2 regions of the Pseudomonas sp. Marseille-Q0931 genome follow, and region 1 is predicted to be linked to the other one. Evidence: predicted binding sites of a transcription regulator. Region 1 holds the regulator's gene; the other holds the start of a gene.
What was found. The regulator FliA, encoded in region 1, starts transcription of late flagellar genes. The targets are predictions, from matches to a motif close to CTAAAGTTTNNNNNNNNNNNGCCGNTAA.
Positions count from the first base shown of each region.

Region 2: a site for FliA is predicted at 3,409-3,436, ahead of P3C50_RS12365 (methyl-accepting chemotaxis protein). Genes of this name have one in related genera too.

Region 1 covers NZ_CALNWT010000001.1:429,265-435,249, reverse strand. The annotation lists gene P3C50_RS02190 (chemotaxis protein CheA) at 1-576, opposite strand, end outside; gene P3C50_RS02185 (protein phosphatase CheZ) at 589-1,377, opposite strand; gene P3C50_RS02180 (chemotaxis response regulator CheY) at 1,397-1,771, opposite strand; gene fliA (RNA polymerase sigma factor FliA) at 1,871-2,617, opposite strand; gene fleN (flagellar synthesis regulator FleN) at 2,614-3,444, opposite strand; gene flhF (flagellar biosynthesis protein FlhF) at 3,558-4,868, opposite strand; gene flhA (flagellar biosynthesis protein FlhA) at 4,880-5,985, opposite strand, start outside.
Region 2 covers NZ_CALNWT010000006.1:51,052-57,036, forward strand. The annotation lists gene P3C50_RS12350 (TRAP transporter substrate-binding protein) at 1-687, opposite strand, end outside; gene P3C50_RS12355 (LysR family transcriptional regulator) at 896-1,840, opposite strand; gene P3C50_RS12360 (OprD family porin) at 2,112-3,335, shown strand; gene P3C50_RS12365 (methyl-accepting chemotaxis protein) at 3,474-5,357, shown strand; gene P3C50_RS12370 (TRAP transporter substrate-binding protein) at 5,412-5,985, opposite strand, start outside.

The sequences.
Region 1 (5,985 bases):
ATCACCGGCGGCATTCTCCGCACTTGGAGCGGCAGCCGGCGCCTCACCCAGCGCGTCGAGCAGTTGCTCGAATTCGCTGTCAGTGATATCGCCCGAGGCAACGGACGCAGCAACCGCCTGGGGCTCCGGTTCGGGCTCGGGTTGCGGCTGCGCCTGCTGCACCGGTTCAGGGGCCGCTTCGCCGCCACCCGGTTCGGCCAGGCGCGACAGGGCCGCCAGCAGCTCCGGCGACGCGGGCGTCGGCTCACGCCGCTCACGCACTTCGCCGAACATGCCATTGACTGCATCAAGAGCCTCGAGCACTACATCCATCAGCTCCGAATCGACGCGACGCTCACCCTTGCGCAGGATGTCGAAGACGTTTTCGGCGATATGGCAGCACTCCACCAGCTCGTTGAGCTGGAGGAAGCCCGCTCCGCCCTTGACGGTATGGAAACCGCGAAAGATGGCATTGAGCAGGTTCATGTCGTCCGGTCGGCTTTCCAGCTCGACTAACTGTTCGGACAACTGTTCGAGAATCTCGCCGGCCTCTACCAGGAAATCCTGGAGGATCTCTTCATCGGCGCCGAAGCTCATATTGTGTGCTCCTTAGAACCCTAGACTGGACAGCAGGTCGTCGACATCGTCCTGGCTGGAGGCAACGTCATCACGCTTATCGGCATGAATCTGCGGACCTTCACCCCGCGATGGTTCTTTTAATTTTTCCTGTTCGGCGCGCAGCACTTCGTGGTCGTGCTGAATACCGGCGAAACGGTCGACCTGGCTGGCCATGAGCATCAGCTTGAGCAGGTTGCTTTCCACTTCGGTCACCAGTTGGGTGACACGCTTGATCACCTGACCGGTAAGGTCCTGGTAGTCCTGCGCCAGCAGAATGTCGTTGAGATGGCCTGAGAGCTTGGCGCCATCTCGCTCACTGCGGGCGAGGAACAGCTCGACACGCTTGGCCAGCTCGCGAAAACCGTCGGCACCGATTTCACGGCGCATAAAGCGGCCCCATTCGACGTTCAGGCTCTGCGCTTCATCGCTCAGATCATTGACCAGCGGCGCGCTCTGTTCGACCAGATCCATGGTCCGGTTGGCAGCCTTCTCGGTCATGGTCACGACGTAGTTCAGCCGCTCGGTAGCGTCGGCAATCTGCGACAGCTCCTGGGCATGCGGCATACGCGGATCGAGTTGAAAATTGACAATGGCGTTGTGCAGTTCACGGGTCAGTTTGCCGACCTCGTGATACAGCCCGCGATCACGAACCTTGTTGAGCTCGTTGATCAGTTGCACCGCGTTGCCGAAGTTACCTTTTTCGAGGCTATCGACCAGCTCACGGGCATTGGTTTTCAGGGACGATTCAAGGTCACCCAGCGTGGAGTCATCGTGTTCCATAGCACCCTCGCGGCCGGCATCAGCCGTTGACCCGCTCGAAGATCTTCTCGATCTTTTCCTTCAGCACCTGAGCGGTGAAGGGTTTGACTACATAGCCGTTCACGCCGGCCTGGGCCGCCTCGATGATCTGATCGCGCTTGGCTTCAGCGGTCACCATCAGCACCGGCAGGTGCTTGAGGCGCTCGTCGGCGCGTACGGCACGCAGCAGGTCGATGCCGGTCATGCCGGGCATGTTCCAGTCGGTCACCAGAAAGTCGAAACTGCCGCTTTGCAGCATCGGCAGTGCCGAGGTGCCGTCATCGGCTTCCGCGGTGTTGGTGAAACCCAAATCCCGCAAGAGGTTCTTGATGATCCGTCGCATCGTCGAGAAATCGTCAACGATGAGGATTTTCATGTTCTTGTCCAAGTCGACCTCCGTACAGTCCCAAACGTATTGCGCTTGCAACTACGTCCTTTAATCGTGAAACCGTTTGCGCCTGCGAGTACGCCGCCTTCAGCCAGCACGCCATTCACTCAGCCGCGAGCGCAGACGCGCCGCGCACTGGCTGTGCAACTGGCTCACGCGTGACTCGCTAACCCCCAGCACTTCACCGATTTCCTTCAAGTTCAGTTCTTCATCGTAATACAGCGCCAGCACCAGACGTTCGCGCTCCGGCAAACCGGCGATGGCATCGGCCAAGGCCGCCTGGAAGCGTTCGTCTTCGAGGTCCCGCGAAGGTTCGAGGTGAGTGTGTCCGGCGTCTTCGTGCAGCCCGCCATGCTCGCCGTCCTGCAACAGGTCGTCGAAGCTGAACAGGCGGCTGCCCAAAGTGTCGCCAAGAATGCCGTAGTAATCCTCCAGACTCAATTGGAGTTCGGCCGCGACCTCGTGATCTTTAGCGTCGCGCCCAGTTCTTGCTTCAACGACACGAATAGCATCGCTGACCATACGGCTGTTGCGGTGCACCGAACGCGGCGCCCAATCGCCCTTGCGCACCTCGTCGAGCATGGAGCCACGGATACGGATACCCGCGAAGGTCTCGAAACTGGCGCCCTTGCTGGAGTCGTATTTGCGCGAGGCTTCGAGCAGGCCGATCATGCCGGCCTGGATAAGATCATCGACCTGCACGCTGGCCGGCAAGCGGGCCAGCAGGTGGTAGGCGATGCGCTTGACCAGCGGCGCATAGCGCTCGATCAGCTGGTGCTGGGAGTCCTGCGCCTGAGCCTTGTTGTACATACGAAGTCCAGAGGCTGCTGTCATACGGCCGAGTCTGCGGTCGGTTGTTGCACCAGACGCTCGACGAAAAACTCCAGATGACCACGAGGATTGGCCGGTAACGGCCAGGTATCTACCTTCTGAGCTATCGCCTTGAACGCCAGGGCGCACTTGGATCGAGGGAAGGCTTCATAAACGGCGCGCTGCTTCTGCACGGCCTTACGCACACATTCATCGTAGGGCACGGCACCGACATACTGCAGGGCGACATCGAGGAAACGATCCGTCACCTTGGTCAGCTTAGCAAAGAGATTGCGTCCTTCCTGCGGGCTATGGGCCATATTGGCCAATACACGGAAGCGACTGATGCCGTGATCGCGATTGAGCAGCTTGATCAGCGCGTAGGCATCGGTAATCGAGGTGGGCTCATCGCACACCACCACGAGGATCTCCTGCGCAGCACGCACGAAGCTGACGACCGCATCGCCGATGCCGGCAGCGGTGTCGATCACCAGCACGTCAAGATTTTCGCTGATGTCACTGAATGCCTGGATCAAGCCTGCATGCTGCATCGGCGTGAGACTGACCATGCTCTGTGTGCCGGACGCTGCCGGCACGATGCGGATGCCGCCCGGCCCCTGCAGCAGGACGTCACGCAGATCGCATTCACCCGAGATGACATCAGCCAGGGTGCGCTTGGGCGTGAGTCCCAACAGAACGTCGACGTTGGCCAGGCCCAGGTCAGCGTCCATCAGCATCACCCGACGGCCGAGATCGGCCAGGGCCATGGACAGATTGACCGACACATTGGTCTTGCCGACGCCACCCTTGCCGCCAGTAACCGCAATCACCTGTACGGGATGCATAGCCATGTTCTTTCTACACCTTGTCTAACTTCGACTTGGCCCTACAGGCCGTTGAAAACACCCGTTGAGGCCGTTCACTCCCGCGCCACGTGGCGGGAGGGTGCAACATTCTCGCCGCTTCAGCCGGCTCGCTTGGCCGGATTGTGATAGAGGCCGGCGAACATCTGCGCCATGGCGTCTTCACTCGGCTCCTCGGCGGCCTGCAGCCCCACTGCGCGGCTGACCAACTGATGGCTACGCGGCACTTGCAGGTCATCCGGAATCCGCGGCCCGTCCGTCACATAGGCTACCGGCAGTTGCTGGCCTATAGCCAGACCTAAAACCTCACCCAGACTCGCGGCTTCATCCAGCTTCGTCAGTATGCAGCCTGAAAGGCCACAACGCTTGTAACTATGGTAGGCCGCCTTGAGCACTTGGCTCTGACTTGTTGCGGCCAATACCAGATAATTCTTCGCCTTGATGCGTGCCGAGGCCAGGCTCTCCAGCTGCATACGCAGCGCCGGATCGTTGCCTGGCAGGCCAGCGGTATCGACCAGCACCACGCGTTTCTTGGCCAGCGGCGCCAGCGCCTGCAGCAGAGACTGACCAGGATCGACCTGAGTCACCGACACACCGAGAATGCGCCCCAGGGTCTTGAGCTGCTCCTGCGCGCCAATACGGAAGCTGTCCATGCTCACCAGAGCGACCTGTTGCGAGCCGTACTTAAGCACGTAACGTGCGGCCAGCTTGGCCAGGGTGGTGGTCTTGCCCATGCCGGCCGGACCGACCAGAGCGATCACTCCGCCCTCTTCCAGCGGCTCGACCTTGGGCGTACTGATCGCGTGAGCCAGATGCGCCAGCAGCATACGCCAGGCCTGACGCGGCTCGGCAACGCCGGCCACCTTGCTCAGCAGCGCCTGCGACAGCTCGGCAGACAGCCCCATGCGCTGCAGGCGGCGCCACAGATTGGCCTGCTGCGGGCGGCGATTCTGCAACTGCCCCCAGGCGATGGAACCCAGCTGTACTTCGATCAGCTCACGCAAGCCGTGCAGCTCGAAGCGCATGGCTTCCAGTGCGCGCGGGTCGACCGCAGGCGTAGCAGGTACAGCGGCTTCGACCGGGCGCTGCGGCTTGACCAGGGTCGCCGGCAGTTCGGGCGCCAGCAGCGACTCATTGGCGAACAGTTGACGGTCCTTGCCGGCATCCTGCTCGGCACGCGTGGTCAGCTCGGCCTGGGCACTGGCGATGCGCGCCTGGGTCTTGCGCAGCTCGGCTTCCAGCGCCGGGTTCGGGCGCACCGGCGTCGGCGCCTGATAGTCCAGCGCTGCCGTCAGCTCGACACCACCGGCGACACGGCGATTGCCGATGATCGAGGCGTCGGCGCCCAATTCATCACGCACCAGTTTCATGGCGGTCCGCATATCGGCGGCGAAGAAGCGTTTGACCTGCATGACCCTTTACCTCAGTTCTGGCCAACCGTAGCGACTATGGTGACCTGCTTGTTGTCCGGAATTTCCTGGTATGCCAGCACGTGCATGCTGGGTACCGCCAGCCGCGCGAAGCGCGACAACATCGCCCGGACCGGTCCGGCCACCAGCAGAATCACCGGCTTGCCGAGCATTTCCTGGCGCTGCGCCGCTTCCACCAGGGAACGCTGCAGCTTCTCGGCCATGCCCGGTTCGAGGAGGATGCCATCCTCACCGCCCTGACCGGCCTTCTGCAGACTGTTGAGCAAGATCTGTTCCAACCTTGGTTCGAGGGTTATCACAGGCAGCTCCGGCTCTAGTCCCACGATGCCTTGCACGATGGCGCGGGCCAGCGAGACGCGTACCGCGGCGACCATCGCGGCGGGATCTTGACTCTTCGGCGCGACGTTGGCGATGGCCTCGGCGATGGTACGGATGTCACGCACCGGCACCTGCTCCTGGAGCAGCGCCTGCAGCACCTTGAGCAGGGTCGACAGCGATACCAGCCCCGGCACCAATTCTTCGGCTAGCTTCGGCGAACTCTTGGCCAGCAGCTGCATCAGCTGTTGCACTTCCTCGTGTCCCAGCAGCTCGTGGGCATGCTTGTGCAGAATCTGGTTGAGATGAGTGGCCACCACGGTACTGGCATCGACCACGGTGTAGCCCAGCGACTGCGCCTGATCGCGCTGAGTGGGGTCGATCCACACGGCCTCCAGACCGAACGCCGGATCCTTGGCGGCGATGCCATTGAGCGGGCCGAACACCTGGCCGGGGTTGATCGCCAGCTCGCGGTCCGGATAGACCTCCGCCTCGGCGACACTGACCCCCATCAGCGTCAGACGATAGGCGTTGGGCGCCAAATCAAGGTTGTCGCGGATATGCACTGAGGGCATGAGAAAGCCCATCTCCTGCGACAGCTTCTTGCGCACACCCTTGATCCGCGCGAGCAGCTGGCCACCCTGGTTGCGATCGACCAGCGGAATCAGGCGATAACCTACCTCCAGGCCGACCATGTCCACCGGGGTGACATCGTCCCAACCCAGCTCCTTGACCTCCTGGGCCTTCTGCGCCGGCAGCAGTTCCTGCTGACGCTGGACTTCCT
Region 2 (5,985 bases), on a different contig from region 1:
AATGAAGGCCTTGACGTCATAGTAGTAGGAGGAGAAATCCCAGGCCTGGGAGTCCACGCCAGTGGTCGGCGACGTGAGCATGCCGTTGATCATGCCGGTGCTGAAGGCCTGCGGGATTTCGCCGGTCTGGATGACCGTCGGCACGGCTCCCATCAGCTCGGTCATGCGCGAGGTGGCCGGGTTGTAGGCACGGAATTTCATACCCTTGAAGTCATCCATGCTGGTCACCGGTGTTTTGGTGAAGATGCTCTGCGGCGACCAGGGCATGGCGTACAACAGCTTGATGCCCTGCTTGTTCAAGCGCTCTTCCACCGCCGGGCGGCTCGCCGCCCACAGGGCCTGGGCCTGCTCGTAGTTGCGCACCAGGAACGGCACGCTGTCGATCTCGAAGATCGGATCTTCGTTGCCCAGCACCGACATCAGCACGTCACCCACCTGCACCTGGCCGGTCTGCACGGCGCGCTTGACCTCCGGACGCTTGAACAGCACCGAGTTGCCGTGCACACGAATCTGCAGCTCGCCATTGCTGGCCTTCTCCACATCCTGGGCGAACTCCTTGGCCACGGTGGTGATGAAATTGCCGTCGGGGTTCTCGGCGGTCATGTTCCAGCGTTCGGCGGCCTGGGCGCCGAAGCCCAGTGCGCAAGCCAGGGCGGTCATGGCGAAACGCGATGCGATGCTTTTCATGGTGCTCTCCTGTTCATTGTTTTTTGTGCGCCGCATGGCGCGGCTGGAAGACGATTTCGAGTCTCAGCGCATCGCCCTACCCTGTCCAACTAGAAAAACCGGAGGCGCATGATCGGAAATCGTTATGGGATGAAAGGGGGCATTTCTGCTGCGAATGCACCAGCAGCGGGCAACCGTTTCCGGGCCCGCAGCAGTTCGATGAAGGTGTTCAGGCGCTCTGCTGCTCAGGCGCTGGCGCGACTCGCGCCATGCAGGCCTCGCCCATTTCCTCGGCGTAGACATCGAGTGCTTCGCAAGCCAGGGCGATGATGTCTTCACTGAGCTCCAGGCCCACGCCCGTGCGCCAGGTGGCGACTACCGGCAAGGGCGGCGGCTCGGGTACCTCATCGAGAATGGTCAGCAGCCCCTGCTTGAGTTCGTCATGCACCAGCGCCGGCGGCAGCGCGCCGATGCCGAAACCATCACGGATAAGACGGGTCATCGCGGCGATGGAATTGACGCAGTTGATGCGTGGCGCACTGACGCTGCCGGCATGCAGCAGGTTGAGAATGTCCTGATGCGGTCGCGAATTCTTCGAGAAGGTGATGATGCGCTCGCGGGCCAGTTCCTCCATCGAGGCATAGCTGCGGTGGTACAGCGAGCCGGTCGGCACGATCCAGCGCACCGGAAAGGCAGCCAGCTCCAGATTGCGCACGCTGTCGCCGTTGACCATGTCGGTCTGGAACACGATATCCAGATAGCCCTTGAGCAATTGCTCGTTGAGGTTGCGCGCGGTGTCGGCCGTCAGTTCGATCTCCACCGCGGGGTAGCGCTCCATCACCCGTGTTACGAACGGACTCAACCAGGTGTGAATGACGGTATCCATCGCGCCGACACGTATGCGCCCCTGGATGTTGCCGGTGTCGCTGATCGACTGCTTCAGAGCCTGCATGGTGTCGATCATGCGCTCGGCATATTCGAGCACCTTCTGCCCTTCCGGAGTCAGCGATACGCCCTTTGAGTCGCGCAGGAAAAGGCGGGTACCGAGTTCATCCTCGAGCGCAGCGATACGGCTGGAAATGGACGCCTGGGTGCTGAACAGCTTCTCGGCTGTCAGGCGGAAACTCTTGAGCCGTGCCACCCAAACGAAGGTTTCGAGAAATCTCAGGTTCATGCCGCAACGCCTCTTCGCAATGTTCTTCTCAGGGGCTGATTGGCAGCGCCCACGCTGCCTCAGGCGTAGCAGGTTGTATGCCAGAGGTTTTTCGCCCAGCCGATGAATTTTCCTATCGCTGGCCCCCTGTTTTTTCTCGTTGGACGCCGCCGAACAACGCTTTGAAGAATGGCGCCGCGCTCTGCGCAGACCACAACAACATCATTCAAAACGCGCTCTGCCAAGCAGCCGCTCACGTCGGCTGCGCGCTCCCAACAGGAGACACTGCACCATGAAACCCCATTACCCATTGGCATCCGCACTGCTGCTCGGCGGCGGCCTGCCAACCCTCGCGCATGCCGATTTCATCGCTGACAGCAAAGCCAGCGTCGAGCTGCGCAACTTCTATTTCAATCGTGATTTCCGCCAGAGCGGCGCCCGTGACAAGGCCGAGGAATGGGCGCAGGGCTTTCTGCTGCGCATGGAGTCGGGCTACACCGAAGGCACCGTCGGTTTCGGTATCGATGCATTGGGGATGCTCGGCCTGAAACTCGATTCCGGCGACGGCACCGCTGGCAGCGGCCTGCTCCCGGCCGACCGTTCCGGCGGTTCGCAGGACGAGTATTCCAAGCTCGGCCTGACCGCTAAAGTGAAGGTCTCCAACAGCACGCTGAAAGCTGGCGCCCTGCACTTTCGCAGCCCGATCGTCTCGGCCAACGACTCGCGCCTGCTGCCGCAGACTTTCCAGGGCGCGCTGCTCAACGTTCAGGAGATCGACAACCTGACCCTGCAGGGCGGCAAGATCAACCGCATCAAGGCCAACAGCTCCACCGACTACACCGAGATGACCGGCAACCGCATCGGCGGCAGCAGCGACTCCTTCGTGTTCGGCGGCGGCGAGTACAAGATCACTCCGCAGCTTACCGCCGGCCTGCATTACGGCACCCTGGAGGACATCTACCAGCAGTACTACGGCACTCTGGTGCATGTATTGCCGCTGGGCGATGGCCAGTCGTTCAAGAGCGACCTGCGCTATTCGCAAAGCCGCGAGGACGGCAACTTCCGCGACCTCGACAACAAGGCCTTCGGTGCCATGTTCACCTACAGCCTGGGCGGTCATGCCTTCGGCGCGGGTTACCAGCGCATGAGCGGTGACGACCCGTTCCCGTACATCGCCAGCAGCGACCCGTTCCTGGTCAACTTCGTGCAGATCAACGACTTCGCCAACGTCGAGGAACGCTCCTGGCAGGTCCGCTACGACTACAACTTCGCCAGCATCGGCATACCCGGTCTGACCTTCATGACCCGCTATATCTACGGTGACAACGTCGAAGTCGCCGGCCGCAGCAGTGAAGGCAAGGAATGGGAACGCAATACCGATATCGCCTATGTGGTGCAGAACGGCCCGCTGAAGAATCTGGGGCTGAAATGGCGTAACGCCACCGTTCGCTCCAATTTCGCCAACGATCTCGACGAGAATCGCCTGATTCTCAGCTATACCCTGCCGCTTTGGTAAGCACTCAACCGATGACGGGGCCCTCGCGGCCCCGTTCGCATTTCTCGGAAAGCAAGAAGGCCATAGACTTTTAATAAAGTTGTATGACAACTTGCCGATTCCTGAGAATCATCCTGAAGAAGATGGCGAGGCGTTATCGTGAGCTTTTTACTGTCCTGGCAACAAAAATTCCGCGCCCTTATCGCGCTCACCCTGATCAGCCTGATGCTCATGGCCATTGCCTCCCTGTGGGCCAGCCATAGCGTCAGCAGTGCATTACAGGCAAGGGAACAGGCAGCCGCCTACGCCAGCGCCAGTACCGAGCTGATGAACCGCTGGTGGCGGCAGAACGCGTTGCGCCAGCAGATCACCCCAGAGCGGCAGCAAGCCTTCGATGAGGGCCTCGGTGAACTGCAGGAACTCGTCGGACAACTGTTGACACAGGCGCAAGCGCTGGAAGACGACGCCAACTTGCAGCATGCCCAGCAGATTCAGTCCGTGCTGCTGGAAGAGCTGGCCCAGCAGCGCCAATGGCTGAGCCTCAACCAGGCGCTGGGGCTGACGCCTTTTGAAGGCCAGCGCAAAGTGCTGAGCGAGAAAGGCAAGGCTCTGGAGGCAATCAGTTTCGACCTGATCAAACCCTTCATTACCGGCGCCCTGAGCGGCCAGCGCGACTATCTGTCGACCTTCGACCCGGCGTTCGCGCAGATCGCCCTGACGGCCATCGGCAAGCTGCAGGAGCAGATCGCTGACCTGGAATGGCAGGACACGCCGATCGGCAAGAACGTGCAGGGCTACGCGCAGGCCTTCGCCGATGCCAACGGCAGCATCGAGCGCATCAATGCGACCAATCAGCACCTGCGCCAGCTCGGCGAGCAACTGCAGGCGCGTATCGATGAGCAGGCGCAGGCGCTGCAAAGCGGCCTGTTGCTGCGCCGTACGCAGGAGGCCGAACAGGCGCGCCTGTCGGCACTTTGGATGATGGGGCTGAGCTTCCTCGCCGTCGCCGCCCTGCTCTGCTTCACCCTGCTTCAGGCCTCACGCACCCTGGTCTCTCGGCTGCGTAACGTCATTCAGTTGCTCAGCCAGGTCGCCTCCGGCGATCTCACTGGCAAATTGCCGGTGGGCAGCAACCCGCGCGACGAATTCAACCAGTTGGCCGACGCTGCCAATCGCATGATTCAAGGCATCGGCGGCATCGTTGCCGAAGTGGTGCGAGCCAATGGCGAACTGAGCCGCCTGCATAACCACCTGGGCGACGCCATGCGCCAGTTGGGCGACAACAGCACCCAGGTGGAAATGCAGACCGAGCAGGCTGCCTCGGCCTCGCACCAGATCAGCGCCACTCTCAACGACATGGCGCAACGTACGGCCGAAGTCGGTAGCGCCACCACCAGCGCCTACGATGCCGCGCGCAACGGCGGCGAGGTGATCGCCGCCAGCGTCGACAGCATGAGTCGCCTGGCGCAGCTGATTCAGGACACCCATAGCCAGGTCGACGCCCTCGGCCAGAGCAGCGCACGGGTCAATGGCATCGTCGACGTGATCAACAGCCTCGCCGATCAGACCAACCTGCTCGCGCTCAACGCGGCCATCGAGGCTGCCCGTGCCGGCGAGGCCGGTCGAGGCTTCTCGGTGGTCGCCGATGAGGTGCGCTCCCTGGCGCAGAAGACCGTCGCGGCGACCACCGATATCAGCGCCATCGTCGGTGAGTTCCAGCAGCAGACCCGGCACATGCACCAGTTGATGAGCAACGGGCTGAACCTGGCCGCCGACAGCGAACGACATGCCGCTCAGGTGGCCGATGCGATCACCTCCATCACCTCGGCGATGGAGCGACTGACAGGCGAAATGAACCAGGTCGTGGTGGCCATCGAGGAGGTCTCGACCACCACCGAGGACATCGCCGACAAGATGGAAACCATCCACGTGCATACCGGGCAAAGCAAGGATCTTCGCCATACCCTGGGTGATCACACCGAGGGGCTGTCATCGCAGGTCGATGCTTTGGGGCGCAGCGCCAGTCAGTTCCGCCTGGCCTGAGTGAGACGAGCGCCCGGCCGGTATACCGCCGGCCGGGCATTCATGTTTACATGACTAGCGTGGCTGCTCATCGAGATACGCCGCGATGATCTGCGCGTGTTCCTCGCCGGCACGCGCCAACCATTCCTCGGTGATCTGCTGCCCAACCTCAGTCAACTCCCGACGCAGTTGCGGGTCGATGTCCTGCACCACGGTCATGCCGCGCCTGGCGAGCATCCGCGTCTGATAGCCGGTCAATGCCCAGGACAATTCCCACCCTGCCCGCTCGGCACGCTCACCGGCATGCAGCAATGCGCGACGCTGTGCCTCGGGTAGACGCTGGAAGGCACGCTCGTTGACGATGACGATGTTCTTCGGGATGAAGGCGCGCACGTCGTAGAAGTGCGAGACGAAGTCCCAGGCGCGCAGGTCCATGCCCGTGGCGCTGGAGGTCAGCATGATATCCACCAGGCCATCGCGAAACGCCTGCGGCACATCCTCGGTGTTGATGGTCGTCGGCTGGGCATGGAGCAAATGGGCCAGGCGCGAGATGGTCGGGTTGTAGCTGCGAAAGCGCAGGTCGCGAACATCCTCGACGGCCTGCAGCGGGCGATTGCTGAACAGGCTCTGTGCCGGCCACGGCACGGCG